4 regions of the Paenibacillus sp. y28 genome follow, and region 3 is predicted to be linked to each of the others. Evidence: predicted binding sites of a transcription regulator. Region 3 holds the regulator's gene; each other region holds the start of a gene.

The links. Region 3 encodes Rex, which represses fermentation and respiration genes when NADH is low (regulators of the CRP and FNR family bind a similar motif). Its sites were predicted from a motif close to TTGTGAAATATTTCACAA; they were not measured.
Region 1: a site for Rex is predicted at 1,678-1,695, ahead of WBG83_RS04860 (hemerythrin domain-containing protein). Genes of this name have one in related genera too.
Region 2: a site for Rex is predicted at 2,001-2,018, ahead of nadA (quinolinate synthase NadA). Genes of this name have one in related genera too.
Region 4: a site for Rex is predicted at 2,207-2,224, ahead of WBG83_RS00445 (cytochrome ubiquinol oxidase subunit I). Genes of this name have one in related genera too.

Annotation. Positions count from the first base shown of each region.
Region 1 is NZ_JBBBNV010000003.1:63,047-66,675, forward strand. It holds gene WBG83_RS04855 (formate/nitrite transporter family protein) at 117-1,061, opposite strand; gene WBG83_RS04860 (hemerythrin domain-containing protein) at 1,081-1,599, opposite strand; gene WBG83_RS04865 (tagaturonate reductase) at 1,845-3,320, shown strand; gene WBG83_RS04870 (UxaA family hydrolase) at 3,343-3,629, shown strand, end outside.
Region 2 is NZ_JBBBNV010000027.1:14,347-17,975, forward strand. It holds gene nadB (L-aspartate oxidase) at 1-1,000, opposite strand, end outside; gene nadA (quinolinate synthase NadA) at 1,039-1,977, opposite strand; gene ftsH (ATP-dependent zinc metalloprotease FtsH) at 2,178-3,629, opposite strand, start outside.
Region 3 is NZ_JBBBNV010000001.1:503,863-507,491, forward strand. It holds gene WBG83_RS02205 (amidohydrolase) at 1-898, opposite strand, end outside; gene WBG83_RS02210 (DUF47 domain-containing protein) at 1,145-1,765, shown strand; gene WBG83_RS02215 (redox-sensing transcriptional repressor Rex) at 1,828-2,448, opposite strand; gene dinG (ATP-dependent DNA helicase DinG) at 2,448-3,629, opposite strand, start outside.
Region 4 is NZ_JBBBNV010000001.1:109,673-113,301, forward strand. It holds gene WBG83_RS00435 (c-type cytochrome) at 1-932, shown strand, start outside; gene WBG83_RS00440 (cytochrome c class I) at 929-1,951, shown strand; gene WBG83_RS00445 (cytochrome ubiquinol oxidase subunit I) at 2,314-3,629, shown strand, end outside.

The DNA of each region.
Region 1 (3,629 bases), on a different contig from region 3:
GCCCGGCCCCGCCGCACTGCCCGTTTGCCCTCCCCAAGCCGCCGGAAGCTGGTCAAAGCCAGTCCGGCGGCTTGCTGCCTTTGCCGCAATCGGGACGTTTCGTCTTCGCACTCTATTTAGTTGATATAGGAATCGGGCGGAAGGACGGCCTCCCGGGAGCGGACCGGGTATACCGGCGTTACCGCCTTTCCGCACCGCGCGCATCTCCCAGCGCGCGGTGTTTCGCTGCATGACGGCGGTCGGTCGACCACATCTGCGGCGCCCGCTTCCGCCTCGGTACCGGCCGCACCCGGCTTGGGCCGCATATACGCCAGATGGTACAAGCCCGCTACAAACAGCACGCCGCCGGCGCCGTTGCCCAGGAATACGGGAACAAAGTTGGCGGCATACTGCCCCCAAGTGGCATGCCCGGCAAAGATCGCGGCGGGAATCAGGAACATATTCGCCACAATGTGCTGGAAGCCGAGGGCTACAAACGCCATCGTCGGAAACCAAATGGCAAGCAGCTGACCGGCGCCGTCCTTGGCCCCATAGCTCATCCACACCGCCAAGGAGACGAGAAGATTGCAGCCGATGCCCGAAATGAAGGCCTGCAGGAACGGCTCCTCCAGCTTGGCATGCGTCAGGGCAAGCGTCTGGGCCAAATAAGGCCCGTGCTCTGTCATGCCGCCGAGATGGCCGAATACATAAGCGACGAGGATGGCTCCGGCAAAATTGCTTAAAGTAATCGCCGTCCAATTCGCCGCCCACTGCCGGCCGCTCACTTGTCCGGCGAAGCCGGCAAACGGCACCGCCATCATATTCCCCGTAAGCAGCTCCCCGCCCGCCACCAGACAAAGAATGAGCCCGATAGGGAAAACGGCGGCCCCGATGAAGAACCGGAAGCCCTCCCAGGAAGGCGGCATGCCCGCGCTGACACGAATAGCCAGAAGAAAGCCAAGCGAGATATACACCCCTGCGGCGAAGCCGAGAAGGAGCTGCGTACGGAGCGGCAGCCAAGCCTTGCGGCACCCGGCCTGAACCGTATGGAGTGCAATTTGGTCCGGTTTTGCGAACCCCATAGAAGCACCTCTCCCCCCGTTAAAATCCGAAGCCGTTCGAACGGTCGGCCAGCGCCGCGATAATTTCTTCCTCCTGGGCAAAATGCTGTCTCATCACGGCGGTCATTTGCAGCAGATACGAAGCAAGCTCCTGGGCCTCGGGACGGCTGACGGGCCTCGTAATCCGTTCCACCGGCTCAAAGTAAGCGTCGAAAAACTGCTCAGCCAGCTCATGCTCTTGCTTCATTAATGTAAACTGGGCCAGCTCCTCATCAAAATACCACGAGATCAGAGGAAACAGCTGCGCCTCCTCCCATTTCAGGTGCTGATCCAAATCCGTCCGGAAGGCCGCGGCCCTTTGCTTCAAGTCGCGCAGCGCTCCCGCCCAGTTCACGACCTTCTCGTCAAGGCCGACGGCCTGAGCCCGGACATGAAGCTCCTCGAGGCGCTCCTTCAGAAGCATATGCTCCTCCTCAAGCCGCTGAACCCATTCATTCAGCTGGTACAATGGATACACAACAGGCGTATACAAGGGGTGATAAGTGGCAGGCTGTCTCATGATTTATCCCTCCGTGAATGAGTAAAATTCAAACGTTGTTGTTGATACCCACAGTATATCGCGATAAAACCTGTAAGTATGTGAAATTAATCACATGACAAAAGCTGTTTTCTTCATCGTCTCATATTCCTTCAGCTTTGTGACTAATCTCACATGCGCTGGCAATGAATCATGCAACAATAGGAATTGTCAAAGGTTCTTGGAAGTTCCTGTATGTCTAATCAGCATAGAAACGGAGGATGCACATGATGATCATGAAACAAAAGCCGGGCGCCAAGCATCCGGAACGGGTATTACAGTTCGGAGAAGGGAATTTCTTGCGGGGGTTTGTGGATTGGATGATTCACCGCATGAATCAGCAGGGCCTGTATGACGGCCAGGCTGTAGTTATTCAGCCGATTGCCGAGGGCCTGTCCGATCAAATCAATGCGCAGAGCGGAATGTACACCCTGCTGCTGCGGGGGATGCTGCAGGGCAAAATGGTGGATGAAGCCGATTTGATTACTTCCATCCGCCGTGCCATCAATCCATATCACGATTATAAAGCGTTTCTTCACTGCGCATTAAACCCGGACCTGCGCATTATTGTATCCAATACCACGGAATCGGGCATTGCCTATGATCCCAAAAATCAATACTATGATGCGCCTCCTGCTTCGTTTCCGGGCAAGCTGACCGTATTTCTCCATAAACGCTTCAAGGCTTTTCAGGGAGACCCTGCCAAAGCATTCATTATTCTTCCCTGCGAGCTCATCGAACGCAACGGGGAACAGCTGAAGCAAATCATTGTCCGCTATGCCAACCAGTGGGGGCTTGGCGAGGATTTCATTGCATGGCTGGATCATAACCATTTCCTGAACACGCTCGTCGATCGTATTGTGACCGGCTACCCCAAAGAGGAGATGAAGCAGCTGACCGCCCGTTTCGGGTATGTCGACCATTTGTTTAATACCGCGGAGCCGTTCCATCTCTGGGTCATTGAAGGCGACACCCGGCTTGCCGAGGAATTCCCGTTGACCCAGGCCGGACTGAATGTCATCTGGACCGATAACATGACCCCTTACCGGACCCGCAAAGTGCGGATACTGAACGGCGCGCATACGATGACAGTGCTTGCAGCTTACCTGGCAGGCAAAGACACCGTCAAGGAATGCATGGATGATAAATGCATCTCGGCCTTTATGAATAAAGGGCTATTCGAGGAAATTATCCCGACGCTGGATCTGCCGAGAGACGAGCTGGAGTCCTATGCGAATGCGGTTATTGAACGCTTTGCCAATCCGTTCATTCATCATCATCTGCTCAGCATTGCGTTAAACTCGGTCTCGAAATTCAAAACACGGGTTCTGCCCTCCCTGCTGGAATACAAGCAGCGGACCGGCAATCTCCCGCCGATCCTCTGCTTCTCGCTGGCGGCACTCATTTTATTTTATCGTGAAGCCCGGTTTGAGAATGGAGTTCATTACGGAGAACGAAACGGCGGCAGCTATAAAATTCAGGATGATGCGCCGCATCTGGAACGGTTTCGGGAAATTTGGTCGGACTGCGACAACAGTCCTGCCGCATTGCGCCGCGTTGCGAAGCAAGTCCTGGCTCATGAGCCGTTCTGGGGAGTCGATCTGGATGCGACCGAGGGCTTGTCCGAACGGATTGCAGACGCGCTGGCACTTATGCTGGCGGAAGGTATAACGGAAGCAATGAAGCAGACGATTCGGGAATAATTTCGAAAGGACGTGCGGCTGGATGACTATCCCGAAGCAATATACGCTTATTCATGAATCCGACGACGTTGCCGTTGCCCTGGCACCGCTGAAGTCGGGAGATACGATCACGCTTCCTGCCGGGACGGTGCTTGCCGTCCGGGAGGACATCGACAAGGGGCACAAAATCGCGCTAAGATCCCGTGAGCCCGGAGACATGATATGCAAGTATGGCTTTCCCATTGGCCATGCCTCCTCCCGGATTGAAGCCGGTGAATGGGTGCATACCCACAATATGCGAACCAATCTGGATGGCGTGCTGGAGTATCA
Region 2 (3,629 bases), on a different contig from region 3:
CATATTTCATGCAGGTTTCATATATGGTCGGGAACCGATGCTGAATGACTTCCGCAGGCTCGTGTGTAATATCAATATAAACAAAAGTCGATTTGGTAGCTTCCATCTCGCTTACAATAGCCCTGGCAACAATATCCCGCGGAGCGAGTTCCATAAGCGGGTCATAGCGATCCATGAAGCGCTCCCCTGCAATGTTTCGCAAGACAGCGCCTTCACCGCGCAGGGCCTCCGAGATTAAAAAGCGGGGCGCCCCCGGATAGCATAATGCAGTTGGGTGAAACTGAACAAATTCGACATCGCGCACCAAGGCTCCGGCCCGGTAAGCAATCGCAATCCCGTCCGCCGTGGCTACTTCCGGATTCGTGGTATACCGGTATAATTGACCTGCGCCGCCGCTGCAAAGCACCGTGGCGCTCGCCCGTACGAATATCCGCTGCCCCGCCGGCTTCTGGACGAGAACCCCTACACATTCTCCATCCTCGCTCACCACATCGATAACAAAGTGGTCATCCCATACATCGATTCGTGGATTTTGAACCGCTTGCTCGGATAATGCCCGAACGATTTCGAAGCCTGTCGCATCTCCATTGGCATGAAGAATACGCCGCTGGCTGTGTGCCCCTTCCTTTGTCAACGCGAATTCGCCGTTCTCCACATCAAACTGCGTGCCAAGCTTTATCAGGTCATTTACTCCATGAGGCCCTTCATGCACTAATACCTCGACGGCATCGGTAGAGCACAAGCCGGCCCCGGCCATCAAGGTATCCTGTAAATGAAATTCCGGTGAATCCTCGTCGGAAATGACGGCGGCGATTCCCCCTTGGGCATACCGGGTATTGCTATCCATGACGGATTTTTTGGTAATCAGAATGACGTTTTGCGTTTGGCTCGCCTTGATAGCTGTAAACAATCCTGCGATTCCGGCGCCAATCACCACCACATCTGTATCCACTTGTACCAGCTGGTCCAGATCAAAATCCACTAAGTAACGAGGTACCACGAAGAAGCCACCTGCCTCAAACAAGAGAGTAGCGCATGCTACTTAACCTGCAGCATGCGCTCTAAGGATAATCGGGCTTGATCCGCAATATGTGGCGGAACGTAGATTTGCGGCTGCATCGTCTCCAGGCACCGCACTACTTTTTTCAAATTGTTCACCTTCATGTTCGGGCAAACAAGGAATTTGCTGGCGAAATGGAACGTCTTGTCCGGGCTGTCCTTACGCAGCTGAAACCCGGTTCCGTCCTCTGTGCCAACGATAAATTCCTGGCAATCGGATTCCTTGCAATATTTGATAATGGCAGTCGTGCTACCTACGAAATCTCCAAGCGCTACAACTTCAGGCCGGCATTCCGGATGAACGACAAACTGTGCGTTCGGATGCTTGGCCTTCATTTCCTCGACATCCTTAACGGTCAGCATATCGTGGGTGTTGCAGTAGCCTTCCCAAATAATCAGCTTCTTGCCGGTTTTCTCCTGGACATAATGACCCAGATTTTTGTCCGGCACCCAAATGATTTCATCCGAATCCACGGATTCGATAACCTTCACCGCATTCGCGGACGTACAGCAAATATCCGTCTCCGCTTTAATCTCGGCCGATGAGTTAATGTAGGTGACAACCTTGGCGTTTGGGTGCTTCCGTTTCAAGGCGCGCAGCCCTTCCACATTGACCATGTCGGCCATTGGACAGCCGGCCCGTTCATCAGGAATGATAACTGTCTTGTTCGGCGCCAAAATTTTAGCGCTTTCCCCCATAAAATGAACACCGCAAAACACAATAACCTCGGCATCGGTTTCCGCGGCCTTCTGAGCGAGCAAAAACGAGTCCCCACGGAAATCGGCAACCTCCTGTATTTCATCCCGCTGATAATAATGGGCAAGAATAATGGCGTTTCTTTCTTTCTTCAGCTGGGCGATACGCTCTTTCAACTCGCGATTCTGCTCCGCCTTGCGCTCAAGCGCTAAAGCTTCCACTTCGCATTCCTCCTTGGGGAAGTACGTGAACTTCTTCACTAAGTTTCGCGTCCGTACATCATTTAGTATGACCCGACGCTCCCCTGCGTACTATTGCAGTTTACAACTAATTTACACGATGCTGTCAGTGGTGTCAATGTGCTTATCCGCTTATTCTGATATAAAAAATCCGGCATTCGTGTGGAATGCCGGATTGGAGACTACGATTCATCTTTTGGATCATTTTCGCTTTTTTTATCACGGTCAAAATCGAGCTTGTTCGCGTCATTTTCTTGTGCTTGCGGCTGAATGTTGATTGTCGGCTCGCCTTCCGAAAGCGGCTTATCAAAATTCAGGTCAGACACTTGCAAATGGCCGCTCTCGATAAGCTGTGAAATTTCTTCCTTCTCGAGCGTTTCCTTCTCCAGCAGCGTCTTCGCAATGAGATGCACCTGTTCCTGATACTTCTGAAGCGTTTCTTTCGCACGCTCATAGCATTCAGTAATGATGCGCTGCATTTCCTGATCAATCTCATATGCGATGGCATCGCTGTAGTTTTGCTCATGACCGATGTCGCGGCCAAGGAACACTTGCCCTTGGGTGGAGCCGAACTGCATCGGGCCAAGCTTACTCATCCCGTACTCCATCACCATGCGGCGGGCAATTCCGGTTGCCTTCTGGAAGTCACTGTAAGCGCCGGTGCCATACTCACCAATGAACAGCTCCTCAGCGACACGACCGCCTAGCAAGCCGGTGATTTTGTCAAGAAGCTCGTTCTTGGTCGCCATCATGCGGTCTTCGCCTTCCTTCGGCAGCATCATGACATATCCGCCGGCACGGCCGCGCGGGATAATCGTCACTTTGTGCACCATATCGGCATCTTCCACATGGTATCCGATAATCGTATGTCCTGCTTCGTGATAAGCGATCATTTTCTTCTCGCGCTCACTGATGACACGGCCTTTTTTCTGCGTACCGACGATAACGCGATCAAAGCCTTCCTCGATTTCCGCCATCGAAATATCCTTCCGGTTGCGGCGGGCGGCAATCAGGGCCGATTCGTTCAACAGATTTTCCAAATCTGCGCCTGTAAAGCCTGTCGTATACCGGGCGATTACATCCAGCTTCACGTCCTTGGACAACGGCTTGTTGCGGGCATGTACCTTCAATACAGCCTCACGGCCTTTGACATCCGGGCGGTCCACCGTAATTTGACGGTCAAAGCGGCCTGGACGCAGAAGCGCCGGGTCCAGAATGTCCGGGCGGTTCGTTGCGGCGACGATAATAATACCTTCGTTTGCGCCGAAGCCGTCCATTTCAACGAGCAATTGGTTGAGCGTCTGCTCCCGCTCGTCATGACCTCCGCCGAGTCCTGCCCCGCGCTGGCGGCCGACCGCGTCGATCTCATCTATAAATATAATACAAGGCGCATTTTTCTTGGCGTTCTCGAACAAATCCCGCACACGGGACGCACCAACACCGACGAACATCTCCACGAAGTCCGAGCCGCTGATGCTAAAGAATGGCACGCCTGCTTCACCGGCAACAGCACGGGCGAGCAAGGTTTTACCGGTTCCCGGAGGACCGTTCAGCAAAACCCCTTTCGGAATGCGTGCGCCAAGCGCCGCAAACTTGCGGGGATCCTTCAAAAATTCAACGACTTCCACGAGCTC
Region 3 (3,629 bases):
ACATATCCAGGTTGTTATTGCTGGCAGGGCCATCCGTGCCAAGCGATACCTTCACTCCGGCCTTCAACAGATCCGGCACCCGGGCCACACCGCTGGCAAGCTTTAAGTTGCTGCCCGGATTGTGCGAGACGCGAACGTCGTATTTTTTCAAAATGGCGATTTCTTCATCCGTCAAATGCACTGCGTGAGCAACAAGCGCCGGACGCGAGAACAAGCCATGCTTCTCCAGATGGGCAACCGGACGCAACCCGTATTCCTGCTCATTTGCCAGCACCTCCTGGAGTGTTTCGGACATGTGTGTATGCAGCGGCAAATTCAGATCGTGCGCCACCTGCACGATTTGCTCCACATAGCCGGGAGAGCATGTGTAAGGCGCATGCGGAGACATCATTGCCGTAATACGGCCGCCTGCCCCGCCATGCCAATTCCGGGCGAATTCCGCAGCTTCCTTAAGCTTGTTCTGGGCAACCTCCTCCGGGCACCAATTGCCAATCACACCGCGTGTCAGGCAGGCGCGCAAGCCGCTTGATTCAACAGCCTGGGCGACCTGATCCATATGATCATACATATCCACGAAGCTCGTCGTTCCGCCCTTCACCATTTCCAGAATCGAGAGCTGCGTGCCCCATTTGACATCCTCGCCTGTAAACTTCGCTTCGTTCGGCCACATTTTCTCTTCGAGCCAAACCTTCAGCGCCAAATCATCCCCATAGCCCCGCAGCAGCGACATCGCTGCATGTCCGTGCGTATTGACAAGGCCGGGCATCCACAGCTTGCCCTTCCCTGAAATAATTTCCTTGTACGCTTCTCTCGGCTCGGGAGCCTGCTCCCCGACAAAGTCAATCCGGTTCCCGTCTAAAACGATAACGCCGCGCAAAAATGGGTTCTGCTCATCCATAGTCAGCACCAGCGCGTTCTCAATTAGTGTTTTTGTCAATAAAGTCGTCACCACATTTACCCTCGCTTTCTTCAATATAGTATACGAAAATCAGCACAGCTTCACAATAAACAACTCTTTTCAGGGCAAACTAGGTTAAGATTTTGTAAATTTTTGATTGCCAAGCTAATCGCGGATATGCTATTTTTATCCTTGGTTGCTTATGTAAGCTAACAGCCGGACTGGTACGAAAGGGGTTTCTTAACGATGCTGTTTAACAAAAAAGGAGACATCGATTTTTTCAATCTGCTCATTCAATCCGCAGAAAACGCGCTTAAAGCGTCGCAGATGTTCCGAAGCGCAATGATGGGCGACAAGCCGCCTGCCACCTACTATGCAGCGCTGAAGGAGCTGGAACACAAAGGCGACTCCATTACGCACGCGATTATGAAGGGCTTGAATAAAGTATTCATTACGCCGCTGGACCGGGAGGACATTATGGAGCTCGCCGCCAAGGTGGATGACGTCATGGACGGCATTGAAGCGACCATTGCTCGCTTCGACTACCTGAACATCGATTTTACAAATCAATACATGCGTGATTTCTCCGAAGTCATCGTCAAATCCTGCGAGCATATGCTGGAAGCCTTCAAGCTGCTTTCGAAGAAGAAGTACATCCAGCTTCAAGAGCATACCGTCATTATCAACAGCCTGGAGAATGACGCTGATGCTTTGATGCGTGAAGGCATCCGCGAAATTTTCACCACTCCGCGCGATCCCTATGAGGACTTCAAGCTGAAGGAATTGTATGAGCGCCTGGAGGAAACGACGGACGCCTGCGAGGACGTAGCGAACATTCTCGAAAGCGTCGTGCTCCGTTACTCCTAATATGCATCACACCCATGATCGGCAAGCCTACGGCAGCTGGTCTTTTTTTATGTCTGGCATACTCAATCCAGGTAATAAGCCAAGCTTTGCAGCTCTGTTGTCAGGTCTGTGTACTGAACCCGAACATGCTCCGGCACCTTAATGACCGCCGGCGCGAAATTCAAAATCGCCTCTACACCGGCCTCCACAAATTGATTAGCCACATTTTGCGCTTCCACCGCAGGAACCGTAATGATGCCGATTCGAACCTCTTGGCGCTTGATGGTTTCCTGCAGCTCCTGCATCGGCTGAACCCTCAAATGGCTAATCATTTCACCGATTTTCTCCGGAACCGCGTCAAAAACGGCCACGATCTGCATCCGGTCTTGAGAATAGACGTTGTAATTGCACAGCGCCCGGCCCAGATTGCCCGCTCCGACCAAAGCGACATGGACAGTGCGGTCAAGCTTCAGGATCTGGCTTATTTTTTCAATCAGATACGATACGTCATAGCCGATTCCTTTTTTGCCGAACTCCCCGAAATACGCCAAATCCTTACGGATTTGAGCCGGATTCAAATCAAGGCGCTGGCCTAAATCCTGCGATGACACGGTATGGATATCATTTTTTTGCAATTCATTCAAAAACCGGAGATATACCGGCAGCCGCCTTACGACGGCTTCGGAAATTTTCGGCGTTTTCATCAGACGGTTTCCCCCATCCATTCTTTGATACGCCCAACAAGCTGACCGGTCGGCATATGCTCAATCTTGGGCTTAGGCAGTGAATACAAGAAATATTTGCCGTATGATGACTCGATAACCCGGGTATCGTAGAGGATGACAATCCCTTTGTCCTTTTCCTTCCGGACCAGACGGCCAAAGCCCTGCTTGAAGCGGATAACCGCTTGCGGGACCGAATACCGCATAAAGGGATTCCCGCCGGATTGTTTTATTCGTTCGCACTTGGCTTCAACCAGTGGGTGTGTCGGCGGCTGAAAAGGCAGTCTCACGATAGCAAGCACACTAAGCGCTTCCCCGGGAATGTCGACTCCTTCCCAGAAGCTGCTGGTTCCGAGCAGCACGGCACGCGGCTGATTCTGGAACAGCTTGGTCAGCTTGGTCCGGTTTCCGGAATCCACCCCCTGCCCCAGCACGCTAATATTGTGCTCGCTCAGCTGCTCCTTCAGCGGGGCGTGCACCTGCTTCAGCATCCGGTTCGAGGTGAACAGCACCAGCATCCGGCCCTGCATCTCAACTGCAATGTCCTTTAAAGAGCCTACCAGCGCATTCAGGAAATGCTGATCCGCCACAGTGCCCCGCACACTCGGAAAATCACGCGGAACGATAACCAACGCCTGCTCCCGGTAATTAAACGGAGACAGCAGCTGGACGGTTTTCAGCTTTCCTGAGGCGTGAGCGGCATCGAGGCCAAGCTGCTCGCAGCTGTAAGCGAACGATTTATCGACCGACAGCGTCGCCGATGTCATGATGACGCTGTCTTTTGGCTCGAATATATATTCACCCAGAAGCTTGCTGACATCCACAGGCGCACAGTTGAGATGAATCGAGCGGCTTTTCAGAAACGGGCTTGCTTCCAGCCAGTAGACGTAATTATTGTCATTCATTTTCATGAAAAACCGCAGGTTATCCCGGGTCCGCTGCAAATCTTTACATACGCCGGAAACATCCGTAACAAGGCTTTGCAGCGACAGCTCCTCCTGATTTTCCTTCCATTCGCCGGTCAGACGGTCCAGCTGCTTCAGGAGCGTATTTAAATCCATATATATATTATCTTCCATAATAAGCAGATCGTCCCATTTTTCAGGAAGCAGCTCTTTTTTCATCCGCTGGACAAGCTGATTGTTTTCCCCTAGTCCGTCCAT
Region 4 (3,629 bases), 390 kb from region 3:
CACAAAAGAAGAAGCATGTGCGCACCGGCATCTACTTGTGCGTCGCCTCCTGGTTCACCTTGGCGATTATTACCGGCGTCCTGGCGGCGCAGATTAATCCTGGCGACTGGGTAGAGACGCTTTCATTCTGGAGTGCGTTTGCCAATGAAACGTGGGTTCCGTCCATCCTGTTCCGCACCTTCGCGGCAATTACACTCGGGGTTGCGCTATTGACGCCGATTACCAAATGGTATTTGAAGGATAAGGGGGACGAGCACCGCGTCTTGAAAATATACGGCAAATGGCTAATCGCTTCAGTACCGTGCATGCTGATCTTCGGCTGGTGGTATTTGCGCACCCTGCCGGATCAAGCGCAGACGCTTGTGAAGTGGGCCACCGGCATGAGCGACAGTGTATTCATTGGAGTAAACGTGCTGGGGCTGCTGCTTATCTTAGTACTCGGCATGATGCTATTGGATGGGAGCGTCCGGCGACACGCCTTTTTAACGGTGTTTACCATGCTATTCTCCCTGCTGCTCATTACGGAGTTCGAGATTATCCGTGAGAACATCCGCAAGCCCTACGTCATTTACAACTATATGTACGCCAACGGAGTCGTCAAAAGCGACGTACCGCTCCTGAACGAAAAGGGCGCGCTGCCGCAAGCGAAATTTTCATCTGTGAAGCAGGTCACTGAGGAGAACAAGCTTCAGGCGGGAGAAGAGCTGTTTCGCATGCAGTGCATCGCCTGTCACACGATTGACGGTCCGCGCCGCAGCCGGGCGATGGCGAAACGAGTGGAGGGCTGGACGGAGGAGGGGATTGCGTCCTTCATCCCGCAGATGCACAATGTCCGCAATGTGATGCCGCCGTTTGTCGGAACGGAAGAAGAAGTGAAGGCTCTGGCTGCCTATATTCATCAAATCGTAAATGAAAGGAGCGGGGCTCAATGAATCTGTGGCTTAGAGCGGAATCCCCGGTTCCAAACGATCTGGGTCTGGCGATTCCGGGGAGTCTGCCTTTTTTTGAAGTCCTCATCGTAGTGGGCTTTATCCTGCATATTATTTTCGTTAATATTTTGGTGGCCGGATCAGTTTCTGCTGTGTTTAACGAAATACAGGGCATCCGTAAGAACAACGCTGTACTGGATTCGCTGGCCTTTCGTCTGGCAACACAGGTATCGATTGTCAAAAGCATTGCGGTCGTGCTTGGTATAGCACCGCTGCTTATCATCAGTACGATTTATACACAGTTTTTTTATCCTTCGACCATTCTGATCGGTAAAATGTGGATGGCGCTCATTCCGCTGCTGATTATCGCCTTTTTGTCACTCTACGTGTACAAGTTCACATGGCAGCGATGGAAACATCGCAAAGGCTTGCATGTAAGCTTCGGAATTCTTGGATCGCTCATCCTCCTGTTTGTGCCGCTGTTGTTTATTACTAACGTAGCATCGATGCTGCAGCCGGATTTGTGGGAGCCTGACCGGGGATTTTTCGGCTCCCTGTTCGCTTATCCGACCATCTGGCAGCGCTATCTGCATTTCATGGCGGCTAGCTTCACCATGCTTGGGATGTTCATTTATTGGTGGGGGAATCGGGCAGAACGCCGGGAGCCTAGCCCAGTCACAGCAGAAGCGAAGCAGTACGGGAAAAAACTGGCTGCCTTATTTACCGTCATGCAGCTGGTAGCCGGGCCGCTGCTGCTGCTTTCCATGGACAGTCGGATCCGACAGGCGTTCATGGGCGGATCGCTGTTTCATACCGGGCTTTTGTGTGTGGCCATTGTGCTCGCGATTGTGCTGTGCGTGATGTTAATCCGGCTGGTGCGGCAGGATAGCCGGGCGTTGTTCGTCCGGTCGGTGACGCTCCTGCTTATCGTGCTGTCGCTGATGAGCTGGATTCGCCACGAAGTCCGCGAGCTATACTTGCAGCCGTATATTCAGGAAACACCGCGGACGATAAAGTCTTAAACGGAACAAGAAACATGGCATAACGGAAAATACAGAGCGGACTCTGCGTCAGACGCAGGAGTCCGCTCTGTCAATTGACTCCGGTCACATCATTGTCATGGGGGCGTCACGATTCAGTCACGATACCGACCCTTTAGGGCCATAGGATTTGCGGATTTGTTTTGTATAATAACAGCAAGGCGGCAATTCAGAGGCCAGTGCCTTTGTCGTCGTTTGACAGGAATCCGGGGGAAAAGCGGCATATAATCAGAAGGAATGTGATTTTTTTCACAAATACATGTGATTAATTTCACAATTTATTCACATTCACCGCCGCTTGGCTTTCCTGATAAGTCCAAATTGTTCAGAAGGAAGGGATCGATATGGATGTCGTAGATTTGGCGCGTCTTCAGTTTGCTTCAACAACCATTTTTCATTTTATTTTTGTTCCGATTTCCATTGGGCTGTCTCTGTTGATTGCGGTGATGGAAACAATGTATGTGGTGAAGAAAAACGAGCTGTATAAGCAGATGGCACAGTTTTGGGGCCAGTTCCTGCTTATTAACTTCGCCGTAGGTGTTGTTACCGGGATTTTGCAGGAATTTCAATTCGGCATGAACTGGTCCAGCTTCTCCCGGTTTGTCGGTGATGTGTTCGGCACGCCGCTGGCCATAGAGGCGCTGCTCGCTTTTTTTCTAGAATCGACGTTTATCGGTCTCTGGGTGTTCGGATGGGATCGCTTGTCCAAGGGAGTGCATCTGGCTTGCATGTGGCTGGTCTCAATCGGGACGATGTTATCCGCGCTCTGGATTCTGGCTGCCAATTCGTTTATGCAGCGTCCTGTCGGCTATGCGATTCACAACGGCCGTGCTGAGATGACTGATGTGCTGGCACTGCTTACGAATGGCCAGCTGCTGTGGGAATTCCCGCACACCATCTTTGCCGCCTTTGCTACGGGGGCGTTCCTGGTTGCCGGGATCAGCGCATGGAAGCTGCTGAAGAAGCAGGCAGTCCCTTTTTTTGTTCCATCGTTCAAAATAGCGATCATTGTGGCCCTGATCTCCTCCGCAGGCATCGCCCAGTTTGGGCACGGTCAAGCGCAGTATTTAGTCGAGACCCAGCCAATGAAGATGGCGGCCAGTGAGGGGCTGTGGGAACGAAGTGAGGATCCTGCGCCATGGACGATCTACGCCTCTATACATCCGGACGAGCAAGTGAACGGCTTCGAGATCAAGGTTCCGTATTTGCTCAGCTTCCTGTCGTACAGCCAATTCTCCGGATCGGTGCCGGGGATGAAGGAGCTGCAGGCCGAATATGAGCAAACCTATGGCGAAGGCAGCTACATTCCGCCGGTGCGGACAACCTTTTGGAGCTTCCGTATCATGGTCGCCAGCGGAAGTGTCATGATTCTGCTCAGCCTCTACGGTGTATATCTCGCACTTCGAAAAAAGCTGGAAGCGGCAAATAAGCTGTATATGCGGCTCATGCTGGCAGCAATCTCCTTGCCCTTCATCGGCAGTACGTCCGGCTGGATTATGACGGAGGTCGGACGACAGCCATGGACCGTGTTCGGACTGCTGCGTATTGAAGATTCGGTTTCTCCAAGTGTATCCGCAGGGCAGGTGTTGTTTTCCTTGATCTCGTTTAGTGCGGTGTATTTCATTTTGCTTTGTGTCATGATTTATTTGTTCGTTCGTAC